One region of the Weissella sp. LMG 11983 genome, then DNA from elsewhere that is predicted to be linked to it. Evidence: a T-box and tRNA genes for the amino acid it is inferred to sense, from the RefSeq annotation. Region 1 holds a T-box; the other holds one or more tRNA genes.

What was found. A T-box is a leader RNA that pairs with one kind of tRNA and senses whether it is charged. The one in region 1 lies ahead of OIT45_RS03040 (valine--tRNA ligase), so its partner is inferred to be a tRNA-Val.
Region 2: it encodes a tRNA-Val, which carries the amino acid that the T-box ahead of OIT45_RS03040 (valine--tRNA ligase) is inferred to sense. The anticodon was not compared.

The regions. Positions count from the first base shown of each region.
Region 1 is NZ_JAOZFD010000001.1:561,802-568,964, reverse strand. It holds gene OIT45_RS03060 (hypothetical protein) at 1-30, shown strand, start outside; partial or broken gene trhA (PAQR family membrane homeostasis protein TrhA) at 76-725, opposite strand; gene OIT45_RS03050 (LysE/ArgO family amino acid transporter) at 875-1,495, shown strand; gene OIT45_RS03045 (hypothetical protein) at 1,600-1,854, shown strand; T-box leader at 1,897-2,110, shown strand; gene OIT45_RS03040 (valine--tRNA ligase) at 2,196-4,859, shown strand; gene OIT45_RS03035 (IS30 family transposase) at 5,110-6,102, opposite strand; gene OIT45_RS03030 (transposase) at 6,503-6,763, shown strand; gene OIT45_RS03025 (IS3 family transposase) at 6,766-7,163, shown strand, end outside.
Region 2 is NZ_JAOZFD010000001.1:160,189-167,351, reverse strand. It holds rRNA gene OIT45_RS01000 (23S ribosomal RNA) at 1-1,190, shown strand, start outside; rRNA gene rrf (5S ribosomal RNA) at 1,282-1,398, shown strand; tRNA gene OIT45_RS00990 (tRNA-Val) at 1,403-1,475, shown strand; gene tgt (tRNA guanosine(34) transglycosylase Tgt) at 1,683-2,828, shown strand; gene yajC (preprotein translocase subunit YajC) at 2,863-3,201, shown strand; gene dinB (DNA polymerase IV) at 3,268-4,389, shown strand; gene OIT45_RS00970 (DHH family phosphoesterase) at 4,470-5,420, shown strand; gene OIT45_RS00965 (DEAD/DEAH box helicase) at 5,420-6,778, shown strand; gene OIT45_RS00960 (TetR/AcrR family transcriptional regulator) at 6,884-7,163, opposite strand, start outside.

The DNA.
Region 1 (7,163 bases):
TGGGTAACGGCTGGAACGGTTAAGAAGTAAACGAAAACGGGCAAGCACTGCAAAGGTGCTTGCCCGTTATTTGTTTTAGAACAACATGCTAAAAATTGAAATGTACATCAAGGCTGCACCGCCCAAAACGAACAAGTGCCAGTAAACGTGGCTCATTGGTAGTTTGGGGATGAGGTAAACGCCTGCTCCTAGCGTGTAATACCACCAGCTAACAACAAGTTGAACGCAAATGGCGTCAATGAGGCGTGCAATGCTGGAAAAGCCAAGATGATTAGCCAACCCATGATGACGTATATCAAAACTGACAGCCATGGCCAACGTCCAACAAAGAACAAATCATAAATGATACCTGCGATGGTCAAGACTAGGATCGTAATCCAAATTGGCCAACCAACTTTGCCTGGTAGGAATAGCCATGTGTAGGGTGTATAGCTACCAAGGATGACAAGATAGATGCCTGAGTGATCAAGGAATTGGAAAATCTTACCCGCTTTGGTGAAAACTAATGCGTGGAAGAGCGTTGATGCGAGCAAGAAGGTGATGATTGAGATGGCATAAATCCATAATGCTGCCATTGTGAACCAGTTGAAGTTCGCGTGCATACTTTCCCAAAGTAGTAGTGTTGCGCCAACGACAGCGGCTAGAACGCCTAAACCGTGGGTGACAGCGTTTAATGTTTCGTATGTAATTAGGTATTTACGGTTTTCTTTTGTTAGGATTGGCATGACTAAATCCCCCTGATTTCTAATTGATAAGTATAGTATAACCTTAACATCTAGTGTTGTAAACTAGATGAGCTGGATATGACTGTTTAGGTAGTGCCAGGACTGGATTTCTTGTATACTGGATAGCGTTGAAAAGGGGAGTGGAAGCAATGATGACAGTTTTGAAAGGTATGATGATTGGGTTCGCGTTTATCGCCCCAATCGGTATGCAAAATTTATATGTGTTTAATAATGCCATGAATAATCGCCTCCGTCGGGCTTTCCTAAACGTGTTGTTTGTTTGGTTAGCCGACGCTGCCTTTTCGATGGCAGCATTCTTTGGTATGGGCGCATTAATCAGTTCCCATGAAATGTTGAAGCTGATTGTCATGCTACTCGGTGGCTTGTTGGTTATTTGGATTGGCTATGGCATTCTGCGTGGTGCCAACTCAGTGCAATTAAATACACAGCAAAATGCCATGACAATGAAGAAGGCCATGATAACAGCAGTGATTGTGTCATGGGCCAATCCACAAGCGTTGATTGATGGCTCGTTGATGCTTGGTGCATTGCGCGGAACGCTGGCCGACAATCAAGTTTGGCCATTCATCATCGGCGTTATTACCGCTAGTTTTATTTGGTTCAATGGTATTACAATCACCATGAATTTGCTGAAAGAACGTTTGCCAAAGCGTGCGCTGGTCTGGGTGAATATTGTTTCTGCCTTCATTGTGATTGGGTACGGTTTGTACCTATTATATGAAGCGGTTGGAATGTTATTCTTCCACTAAATCTGATATACTGGATTCAGTGATAAAGAGACGCTTCGGCGTCTCTTTATCTGTTTAATGGGGATATGGATACGGTGTTAATAGTCAACGAGGAGGCGACGAAAATGACCGAAACAAAGACAGAGCGTTACGTGACGTACGCGGAGTTTGATGATTTTAAGAAGCACGATTTCCAAGAGGTACGGGACGATATCAAGGATATCCGATCAGACTTGTCGGAAATGAAGGGCGATATCAAGGTGCTGAATACCAGCATGAAGCAAATGATTGATTCGATGAAGTTCTATAAGACGGTGCTTGTCTTAGCAGTTCTTGTACCAGTGGCTAATCGCCTACTATCTTTCTTCTTTGAACACTAGTCTTTCACCTTGATTTTCAAAGCAAATAACCGTACAATTACGTTTATAGCAATGCACTAAAAAGTAAGTCAATGAAGATTGTGCAGCGAGTGCGCGGTTGGTGAAAAGCGCATCAAAATTCTTGACTGAAGGTAGTTAGTGGGCATTGCCGGTGAAATCATAGTAGTCGGTAACGTGAGAAACGCGTTAAGTTCTAACGAGATAGCGGGAGAAGTCCCGTTAAATCAGGTGGTACCGCGATTAAGTCGCCCTGATCATACAGTTATTGTATGGTCAGGGCGTTTTTTATTGCTCATCACATCGTTACACAAATAGAGATTATGTTATAAGGAGAATTTCACATGCGCGAAATTGATATGCCTGGAAAGTATGACGCGTCAGCTGTTGAAGCTGGCCGTTACGACAAGTGGGTTCAAGAAAACCGCTTTAAGCCATCAGGAAACGATAAGGCTCGTCCTTACTCAATCGTTATCCCACCACCAAACGTTACGGGTAAGTTGCACTTGGGGCACGCTTGGGACACAACTTTGCAAGATATGATTATCCGTCAAAAGCGTATGCAAGGATTCGACACGTTGTGGTTGCCAGGAATGGACCACGCTGGAATCGCTACGCAAGCTAAGGTTGAACAACGTTTGGCTGAGCAAGGCATTTCACGTTACGACTTGGGTCGCGAAAAGTTCGTTGACCAAGTTTGGGACTGGAAGAACGAATACGCTGCTACCATCAAATCACAATGGGGTAAGATGGGACTTTCTTTGGATCACTCACGTGAGCGTTTCACGTTGGACGAAGGATTGTCAGAAGCCGTTCGTAAGGTCTTTGTGACGTTGTACGAAAAGGGCTTGATCTACCGTGGTGAGTACATCATCAACTGGGATCCTAAGGCTCGTACAGCTTTGTCAGATATCGAAGTTATCCACCAAGACGACGAAGGTGCTTTCTACCACGTTAAGTACCCATTCGTTGAAGAAGGTGTCACTTACGATGGTAAGGACTACATTGAAATTGCAACGACGCGTCCTGAAACGATGTTCGGTGACGTTGCTGTTGCCGTTCACCCATCAGACGAACGTTACAAGGACTTGGTTGGTAAGATGGTACGCGTGCCACTTGTTGGTCGCGAGATTCCTATCATCGCCGACGAATACGTTGACCCAGAGTTTGGTTCAGGGATGGTTAAGATTACGCCAGCCCACGACCCTAACGACTTTGGTGTTGGTAACCGTCACAACTTGGAGCGTATCAACACGATGAACGAAGATGCGTCAATGAACGAACGTGCCGGCAAGTATGTTGGTATGGATCGCTTTGATGCACGTAAGGCAATTGTTGATGACTTGCAAGCTGAAGGTTGGATGCTTGAGATTGAGCCAATTGTTCACTCAGTTGGTCACTCAGAGCGTACTGGTGTGCCAGTTGAGTCACGTTTGTCAACGCAATGGTTCGTTAAGATGAAGCCATTGGCTGAGCAAGCTTTGGACATGCAACAGTCAGACGACCGTGTTGACTTCTACCCACCACGTTTCGAAGATACCTTCACGCGTTGGATGGATAACATTCACGACTGGGTTATCTCACGTCAACTATGGTGGGGACACCAAATCCCAGCTTGGTACCACAAGCAAACGGGTGAGATGTACGTTGGTATGGAAGCGCCTGAAGATATCGAAAACTGGGAGCAAGACTCTGACGTTTTGGATACGTGGTTCTCATCAGCTTTGTGGCCATTCTCAACGATGGGCTGGCCTGATGAAGATGCTGAAGACTTCAAGCGTTACTTCCCAACGAATACATTGGTTACGGGATACGACATCATCTTCTTCTGGGTTGCTCGTATGATGTTCCAATCAAAGGAATTCACGGGTCGTCGTCCATTTAAGAACGTTTTGATTCACGGTTTGATTCGTGACGAACAAGGACGCAAGATGTCAAAGTCATTGGGTAACGGAATTGACCCAATGGACGTCATCGAGAAGTACGGTGCTGACGCATTGCGCTGGTTCTTGGCAACCGGTTCAACACCAGGTTTGGACGTTCGTTTCTCATACACGAAGATGGACTCAGCTTGGAACTTCATTAACAAGATCTGGAACGCCTCACGTTACGTTATCATGAACTTGGATGACGAAACGAAGGCTGAATTGCCTCCTGACTTGTCAGTTTTGACGTTGGCCGACAAGTGGATTTTGTCACGTTTGAACGAGACGATTGCTTCAGTAACGAAGAACTTTGATAAGTTTGAGTTCGGTGAGGCTGGTCGTTCGTTGTACAACTTCATCTGGAACGACTTCGCTGACTGGTACATCGAAATGACCAAGGAAACGTTGAACGGAAACGATGAAGCTGCTAAGAAGAACGTGCAAGCTGTTTTGGCTTACGTTTTGGATAACACGCTGCGTTTGCTACACCCAATCATGCCATTCGTAACGGAAGCTATCTGGCAAGAGATGCCACATGACGGTGAGTCAATCGTGGTTGCTGCTTACCCAGAAGTGAAGGCTGAGTTGGATAACCCAACGGCGGAAGCTGATTTCCAAAGCTTGACTGACTTAATCAAGGCTGTTCGTACAATCCGTACGGAAGCAAATGCCCCAATGTCAACTGAAATCGACGTTTTGATTAAGACGTCAGATGAAAACTTGGCTCGCATCTTTGATGAAAACTCAGACTACATCAACCGCTTCGTAAAGCCTAAGTCACTTGAAATTTCTGCTGATGTGGCTGCGCCAAAGTTGGCCATGACACAAATCATTTCTGGTGCTGAAGTTTACGTGCCTTTGGAAGAGTTGATTGACTTGGACGAAGAAATTGCACGTTTGCAAGGTGACTTGAAGAAGTTTGCTGGTGAAGTTAAGCGCGCTGAAGGTAAGTTGGGTAACGAGAAGTTCGTGAACAACGCCCCTGAAGCCGTGGTTGCTGAAGAACGCGAGAAGTTGGCTGACTGGCAAGCAAAGTTGGCAGCAACTGACGCTCGTTTGGCTGAACTACAGGCCGCAAAGTAATAGTTGCTTTGAAATAAGTTTGTTACGTCGAAAGGCTTGCAGGATGCGAGTTTTTGGAGTAATATCTTATATATTGTTAATAACGAATTTAAGCTGTTCGTCGTTACAATGCTAGTTAAATTACACCTGTAGAGGCGCTGTCTATTTCGATAGATGGCGCCTTTACTTTTTGCCTAAAAAACACACCAGAAAAATGTGGTGTACCCCGAAAGTTAAAGTAACTTTCGGGGTTTTCTTTATGGGTGAATTGTCAATTCAACCGGAACACTTGAGATAAATAATATTCTTTAGCCGATCTCCAGCCGAAAAGCTTTCGAGGTCGGCTATTAATTTGCTCAACCATTTGTTCAATGTATTCGTCTGAATAATCTTCGATTGCAGTCCCTTTAGGGACGTACTCACGGATTAGCCCATTTGTATTTTCGTTGGTCCCACGTTGCCATGGAGCGTGGGGATCAGGAAAGTAAAACTGGACATCGAATTTCTTTGTTATCTCATCTTGCGCACTGAATTCATTTCCGCGGTCTGGAGTTAAAGTCTGTATCTGACTAGTTGGAAGGGAATCTAGCATTGAACCTATGATTCTCATAACATCGACGGTTTTCTTTGATGCCGCTCGTTTTGAAAGTAATATTCTGGTCTTCCTATCAACCATTGTGACCAATACTTGACCGCCTTTACGGCCAATAACAGTGTCCAGTTCCCAATCTCCAATTCGAGAGCGACAACCTGCTTCTGCAGGTCGCTCGTCAATCGTATTTGGAATTCTAATCTTACCTCGACGCTCGACATGACCTTTAGTATGTCGAGTTTTTCCTCTATGCCGAAGCGCACGAGCAATGCCCCGAGCTTTGTGACTTTTCACCGGCTGGCCCAAGTTATCTCTATAAATCGCTCGGTAGATTGTATTTGCGCTAATAATCGTATGACCTTTTGATATCTTTAGTCGACCAGCTATCTGTTCAGGCGACCAATGTTTTTGATTAATTCCATATATAACTAGTTCTCGCAGTTCAGTGTTATCTAACTTTCGGTGTTTATGCGACTTCGTTCGAGCAAGCATGTGCTTTTGATCGGCATCCTCAGCTTCATAAGTTGAGCCAACACAGCGGGCAATCTCACGAGAGATTGTCGAAGCGCTTCTACCAATTTCTTTTGCAATGCTACGCATTGACAACCCTTCTCTGAGTAAAACTTCTATACGTCCGCGATCAAATGCGGTAAGCTGATGATAATGACTCATAATGTTTCCTCGCGTTCTGTATGTTCTAGACAAACTACATTTTACGCTGGTTCATTATGAGTCAGTTTTTATTTAGCTTAGTGTTGCACTTGAATTGTAAATTCAAGTGACTAGAATCTCAAAACAAACAAAATTTAAAGCTATCCAGGAATATTTTCTAGGAGTCGACAGCAAAAGGTCGATAGCGAGACGTTATGGTCTGGACTCAACGGCATTTTTAGTCCTCATTGCAGCCTACGAAACACATGGGCCAGATGTGTTGTTCAATCCGCCAAAAGTTACTACGGAATTTAGAATTGCATTGGCTTCTTGGGCAATCAAAAATAACGTGCTCTTATGATGAGATTCCGGACTAGTTTTTCTAGTTTGGTAAAATATCATCATAGGAGTATTTTTATTTATGGTTACACGTTATGAAGAGGACTTTAAAAAGTCCATCGTGGAGATGGTTAAAGCGGGCCGTCGGCCCGATGAATTATCCAAGGAATACGGTCCTTCAGCCGATTTAATTCGGAATTGGGTCAAAAAATATGCGCCTGTAGAAGTGAATGGCGAATCAATATCAGCTGATGAATTGAAGAAGTTGCGTAAGGAAAACGCAATTTTGAAAGAAGAGCTCGAAATTTTAAAACGTGCGGCGGTGTTGCTGGCAAAACATTAGTTTTGCGCGGTAGAAGTGTTGTTTTACCAATTATCCACAAAAATTTGGTACAGGGGCACCGCATCACACGCGTTCTGAGTGCTTTGAAAATTCCAATGTCCACTTACTCTGACTGGATCCATTGGGAGCCGAGCGCACAAGAAATACAACACAACAAATTGAGAATTGCCGTCGAATCAATTTACACAGCCAATAAAGGCATTTATGGTTATCGACGAATTGCTAAAACCATGCGCGACTTATTCAAACTAGCAATCAGCGACCGCTTTGTATGGCAATTGATGAGTGAAGCTGGCTTGAAATCGCGTATGCAAAAGCGATATAACAAGCCTACAACAGTCAATGACAAAGATCAGATGCCAAATCTCATTATCAATCTGGATGACCTAAGTGGCGTAAT
Region 2 (7,163 bases), 400 kb from region 1:
ACCCCGTAACTTCGGGAGAAGGGGTGCTCAGCGAAAGCTGAGCCGCAGTGAATAGGCCCAGGCGACTGTTTATCAAAAACACAGGTTTCTGCAAAATCGTAAGATGACGTATAGGGGCTGACGCCTGCCCGGTGCTGGAAGGTTAAAAGGAGTGCTTAGCTTCGGCGAAGGTACGAATTGAAGCCCCAGTAAACGGCGGCCGTAACTATAACGGTCCTAAGGTAGCGAAATTCCTTGTCGGGTAAGTTCCGACCCGCACGAAAGGCGTAACGATCTGGGCACTGTCTCAACGAGAGACTCGGTGAAATTTAAATACCCGTGAAGATGCGGGTTACCCGCGACAGGACGGAAAGACCCCATGGAGCTTTACTGTAGCTTGATATTGAGTGTTTGTGCAGCTTGTACAGCATAGGTAGGAGCCGTAGATACCGGGACGCTAGTTTCGGTGGAGGCGTCATTGGGATACTACCCTCGTTGTATGACCACTCTAACTCGCACCACTAAGCGTGGTGGAAGACAGTGTCTGGCAGGCAGTTTGACTGGGGCGGTCGCCTCCTAAAAGGTAACGGAGGCGCCCAAAGGTTCCCTCAGAATGGTTGGAAATCATTCGCAGAGTGTAAAGGCACAAGGGAGCTTGACTGTGAGACTTACCAGTCGAGCAGGTACGAAAGTAGGGCTTAGTGATCCGGTGGTTCCGCATGGAAGGGCCATCGCTCAACGGACAAAAGCTACCCTGGGGATAACAGGCTTATCTCCCCCAAGAGTCCACATCGACGGGGAGGTTTGGCACCTCGATGTCGGCTCATCGCATCCTGGGGCTGTAGTCGGTCCCAAGGGTTGGGCTGTTCGCCCATTAAAGCGGTACGCGAGCTGGGTTCAGAACGTCGTGAGACAGTTCGGTCCCTATCCGTCGCGGGCGTAGGAAATTTGAGAGGAGCTGCCCTTAGTACGAGAGGACCGGGGTGGACGTACCTCTGGTGTATCAGTTGTTCCGCCAGGAGCATCGCTGAGTAGCTATGTACGGATGAGATAAACGCTGAAAGCATCTAAGTGTGAAACTCGCCTCGAGATGAGATTTCCCATTCTTTATGAAGTAAGACCCCTCAGAGATGATGAGGTAGATAGGCTAGAAGTGGAAGTGCGGCGACGCATGGAGCGGACTAGTACTAATGGTTCGAGGACTTAACCAAGTTGAAAACGTGGTGTAAGGCTCAAACGAAGTTTGATTTACAAATTATGATTCAGTTTTGAGAGAGCTAATATTTTCTCAATTAAATACCGTGTCGTGACGATGGCATTGAGGCCACACCTGTTCCCATACCGAACACAGAAGTTAAGCTCAATAGCGCCGAAAGTAGTTGGAGGATCGCTTCCTGCGAGGATAGGACGTCGCGATGCACATGGACGTTTAGCTCAGCTGGGAGAGCACCTGCCTTACAAGCAGGGGGTCACAGGTTCGATCCCTGTAACGTCCATCCTAACCACCAGTTATCTGGTGGTTTTTTTGTACCATCAAACATCACAGTTTACACATAAAGTTCATTTATTCTGGAAATTGCGCCTAAGACGGGCGTTCTTTCTGATATAATAGTTCTTAGTTAGTTTTTATTTACCGCTTTAGTTAGCGGGTGAAAATAGTATGCTAGCACATTTAACAGATGTGTCAGGAAGGAAGTCGAAACATGTCAGATTATGCTGTGAAGTACGAATTGCTTCACGTTGAAAAGCATACTGGTGCACGTTTGGGTAAGATTACAACGCCACACGGTGAAGTAATGACCCCAATGTTCATGCCAGTTGGTACACAAGCAACCGTTAAAAATGTCTCACCTCGTGAATTGAAGGAGATCAAGTCTCAATTCATTTTGTCTAACACATACCACTTGTGGGTACGTCCTGGTGATGAATTGATTGCTGAAGCTGGTGGCTTGCACAAGTTTATGAATTGGGATGGCCCAATTTTGACTGATTCTGGTGGTTTCCAAGTTTGGTCATTGTCAGAGCGTAACAACATTAAGGAAGAGGGAGTTACTTTCCGTAACCACGTCAATGGTGAAGAAATGTTCCTTTCTCCAGAAGTTGCGATGCGAATCCAAAACAACTTGGGTTCTGACGTGATGATGCAATTGGATGAAGCGATTCCATACTTCGAAACGTATGACTACGTGAAGAACTCAGTTGAGCGTACTTCACGCTGGGCTGAGCGTGCGATGGCAGCGCACCGTCGTCCTGAGGATCAAGCATTGTTTGGTATCGTGCAAGGTGCTGGTTTTCGTGAACTACGTAAGCAATCAGCCCGTGATTTGGTATCACTTGATTTGCCTGGTTATGCGGTTGGTGGTTTGTCAGTTGGTGAAACGAAGGAAGAAATGAACCGTGTACTAGACTTCACGGTGCCATTCTTGCCTGAGAACAAGCCACGTTACTTGATGGGTGTGGCAGCACCAGACTCATTGATTGACGGTGCTATCCGTGGTATCGACATGTTTGATTCAGTTTTGCCAACGCGTATTGCGCGTAAGGGAACTTTGATGACATCTAAGGGTCGTATCGTGATTACGAACTCAAAGTACAAGAATGACTTCTCTTTGATTGACCCCGAGACGGAAGACTACGGTTCACAAAACTTTACCAAGGCTTACTTGCACCACTTGTTTAAGGCTGATGAGTTGTATGCACAAAACATCGCCTCAGTGCACAATTTGCGTTACTTGTTGAAGCTGATGGAAGACATGCGCCAAGCAATTGCGGAAGATCGACTACTTGAGTTCCGTGAAGAGGTTATGGCTAACTACGGTTATAACAACGCAAACGCCCGTCTGTTCTAATTACTGTTATTAAAATTTTAGGAGATTTACTACTATGTCAATGAACATTTTGATTTTGATTGTCTTCGTGGCAGCCATGTACTTTATCATGATTCGTCCTCAACAAAAGGCACAAAAGACGCGTCAAGAGATGATTAACAACGTACAACCAGGTGCTGAAGTGGTTACTATCGGTGGTTTGCACGGTAAGATTGCTGCTGTTAACAAGGAAGCTAAGACTTTCGACTTGGATGCTGAAGGTGTTATCTTGGTATTCGAGTTGTCAGCTATCCGCCAAGTTGTTAAGGCTGCTGAAGCTAAGACTGAAGCTGTTGAAGCACCAGTTGCTGAAGAAGTTAAGGCCGACGAGACAGCTTCAGAAGACGAAAAGTAATTTTTTAGAATTCGAGTTGCAGGGTGCAGCTTGAATTCTTTTTATTAGCTCGGAAGAAAGGAGATTATCATGGCTGATTTGCTAGAGATACCAGTACATTTAAAAACAGATCGACAAATTATTCACGTGGATATGGATGCGTTTTATGCCCAAGTGGAAATCCGTGATAATCCCGCTCTTGCAAATGTGCCATTAATTTTGGCGCATGACCCGCGTAAGAATGGTGGCCGTGGTGTGGTGGCGACAGCTAACTATGTTGCACGAAAGTTAGGTGTCCATTCAGCGATGAGTGCAGCTGAAGCATTACGATTAGCGCCAAACGCAACATTCTTGGATCCTAACTTTGAAAAATATCGTGCTGTGTCACAACAGGTTCATGATATTTTTCATCGTTATACAGATAAGGTTGAACCTATAGCGTTCGATGAGGCTTATTTGGATGTGACCGAGAATAAAACGGGACATACGAATGCGGTGGCGCTGGCTCATGAGTTGCAACAAACGATTTTTGCAGAATTGTCGTTGACGAGTTCAGTTGGGATTTCATTCAATAAATTCTTAGCGAAGTTATCTTCTGAGCATAACAAGCCGGTTGGCCTCACAGTTGTCCGTGAGGCGGATATTCGGCCATTTTTAGATGCGCTACCAATTGAAGACGTGCGTGGCGTGGGAGAGAAAACAGCCATAAAGATGCACGAACTTGGTGTGGATACGGGGCGTGACTTATACGAGATGGATCAAACAACATTAACCCAGCACTTCGGTCGGATGGGTTATGATTTTTACCGGCGTATTCGTGGCGTTGATGACCGTCCGGTTGAATGGCAACGTGAGCGTAAGTCGATTGGTAAAGAACACACGTACGGGCCATTTTTGGACACTGAGGAGCAGATTGAGGCGGAGTTTAAACGATTAGCCGAGCGACTAGAACAGTCGCTTAAACGACGCGGTATGCACGGTAAAACACTGGTCTTGAAAGTACGTGACGAAGATTTTGACACAGAGACACGTCGCTTTACACAGACGGACTTCTTGCCAAATGATGCCACAGAATTTGTGCGATTAGCACAAGACATTTGGGAAGAATTAGGTGGGTATCAAAAGCCGATTCGCTTGCTTGGCTTAACGATGACGAATCTGGCGCCGTTGACGTTTGAAAATATTCCGTTGAATCTGTATGATAACTAACCACAACGCGTTTTTACGGCCATTTTCTGCTATACTAATAAAAGCAACGTAAGTAAACTAGATAGAATAGAGAAAGCAACATGACAGCGCAAACAGCAATTTTAGCGCAAATTAAGGCGGCGGATACAATCATTATTCACCGTCATCAACGTCCAGACCCCGACGCATTTGGTTCACAACTTGGTCTTGCTGAATTGATTAAGACATCATTCCCGAATAAGCATGTCCACGTTGTGGGGAAGCAAGTGCCTAGCTCGGCTTGGATGGGTGACATGGAAGATATTCCAGACTCACTTTACGATAACGCCTTAGTTATTGTTACCGATACGGCTAATGAACCACGTATTGATGACCGCCGTTTTGATTACGGTAAGACGTTAGTTAAGATTGACCACCACCCAAATGAAGACCCATATGCAGATTTTAATTGGGTTGAAGAGGGTGCGTCATCAACATCAGCTTTGATTTACGCCTTCTACAAGGAATTTGAAGACGAATTGAAGTTGTCTGATGCGGGTGCGTCATATTTGTATGCTGGAATTGTCGGCGATACAGGCCGCTTTTTGTATGCAACAAAGTCTGAAACGATGCAGGTTGTGGCAGATTTGATGAAATACGATTTTGATTGGTTCGAGATTAACCAACGAATGGATACGATTTCACTTGAAGCTGCCCGTGCATCAGCTTACGTTTATAGCAATATGGTCATGACTGAAAATGGCTTTAACTATATTATTTTGACGAATGAAGTCGTAGAGAGTTTCAATCTTGGCGAATTTGGTACCGCATTTATCGTGCCATTGCTAGGAAAGATTAACACGGCGAAGGCCTGGGCTGTTTTTGAGCAGCAAGATGAAGGGTACTTCCGCGTACGACTCCGTTCACGTAACACGGTGATTAACGAAATTGCTAAGCGTCACGGCGGTGGTGGACACAAGTTCGCCTCTGGTGCCTTAGCAAAGGATATGGATGAAATTAACGATATCATTCGTGAAGCCGATCAAACATTGAAGGAGCAAACAGAAGCATAATGGCGAAGTTTACTGACTACAACCTACGATCAGAAATTTACACAGCGTTGGAAGAAATTCGTTTCACAACGCCTACAAAGGTGCAAGAACGCTTGATTCCAGTTGTCATGCAAGGACGTTCAGTCGTTGGACAATCACAAACGGGATCTGGTAAGACACACACATTTTTGATTCCTATTTTCCAAAAGTACGACCCATCAATTCAAAAGGTGCAAGCCGTTATTACAACGCCTTCACGTGAATTGGCGCAACAAATCTATGCAGCGGCAAAGCAATTGGGCACTGGTTTCCCAGTTGACCAACAACCACGCATTGGTTTGTACGTTGGTGGTACTGACAAGGCGCGTCAATTGCATCAATTGGAAAGCTCACAACCACAAATCGTTATCGGAACACCTGGTCGTATCAAGGACTTGTACACGGCTGGGGCATTGGATATCCACACGGCAGACACATTGGTTGTCGACGAAGCGGATATGACGATGGACTTGGGATTCTTGCCTGAAGTTGACGCAATCGCTGGTGCAATGCCAGAAGACTTGCAAATGTTGGTCTTCTCAGCAACAATTCCACAAAAGTTGCAACCGTTCTTGAAGAAGTACCTCACAAACCCAGTTATCGAAGAAATCCCAACGGAAACGGTTATCGCTCCAACTATCACGAATTTGTTGGTTGGTACGAAGGGAATGAAGAAGGACGACTTGGTTTACGAGTTGTTGACGATGGGTAACCCATACATGGCTTTGGTCTTCACGAACACGAAGGAACGTGCCCGTGAGTTGACCAAGTCATTGCGTAACCGTGGTTTGAAGGTTGCTGAAATTCACGGTGGTATCCAACCACGTGAACGTAAGCGTACCATGCAACAAATCCAACACTTGGATTACCAATACGTGGTTGCCACTGACTTGGCTGCTCGTGGTATTGATATTCCTGGTGTATCATTGATCATTAACGATGGTATTCCTACTGAATTGGAATTCTTCGTGCACCGTGTTGGTCGTACTGGCCGTAACGGTATGGAAGGAACAGCGATTACGATTTACAACCCTGATGAGGAAGATCGCGTGCAAGCGGTTGAAGCCATGGGAGTTGAATTCGAGCCAATGACGTACTCACATGGTGAGTTGAAACCTGGTTACGACCGTCGTCGTCGTAAGCAACGTTCAAAGTCAACGGTTAAGCTTGACCCAACGATGATCGGAATGGTCAAGAAGAAGAAGAAGAACGTTAAGCCTGGTTACAAGCGTCAAATTAAGGCAGCGATTGCCCGCGACGCAAAGTACAAGAAGCGTCTCGAAGAGCGTCAATCACTCCGCGCCGCTAAAAAGGCGAAGAAGAAGGCGAACGAAAAGTAAGCCTTGTTCGTAGCCCGCCACAACCGAAGCGAGTCTATAAAAAAAGAAGTTCTGATTTGGCAATTTTAGCCGAATCAGAACTTTTTTATTTGTTAGAGCTGGCGGTTAATCCGTACCACTTAACGTACTGATAATGCCGTTCGACATAATGCCGTCCATTGTTGTGGCGACGGTTTCGATGGTCATGTCTTCATGACTCAACCAATAACGAATGAGACCGATGATGCCGTTTGCCATAAATTGTAGTGTCAATTCGCGCGAGTCGGTTGTTTCGTCAATGTTGACACCAAGGGCCGCTAAGCCGATCCGCGAGAAGTTACGCATATGAATAATTAATTGCGATTCAAAGGTTAAATCGCCGTTGGTACTAAGCATTGCACTGATA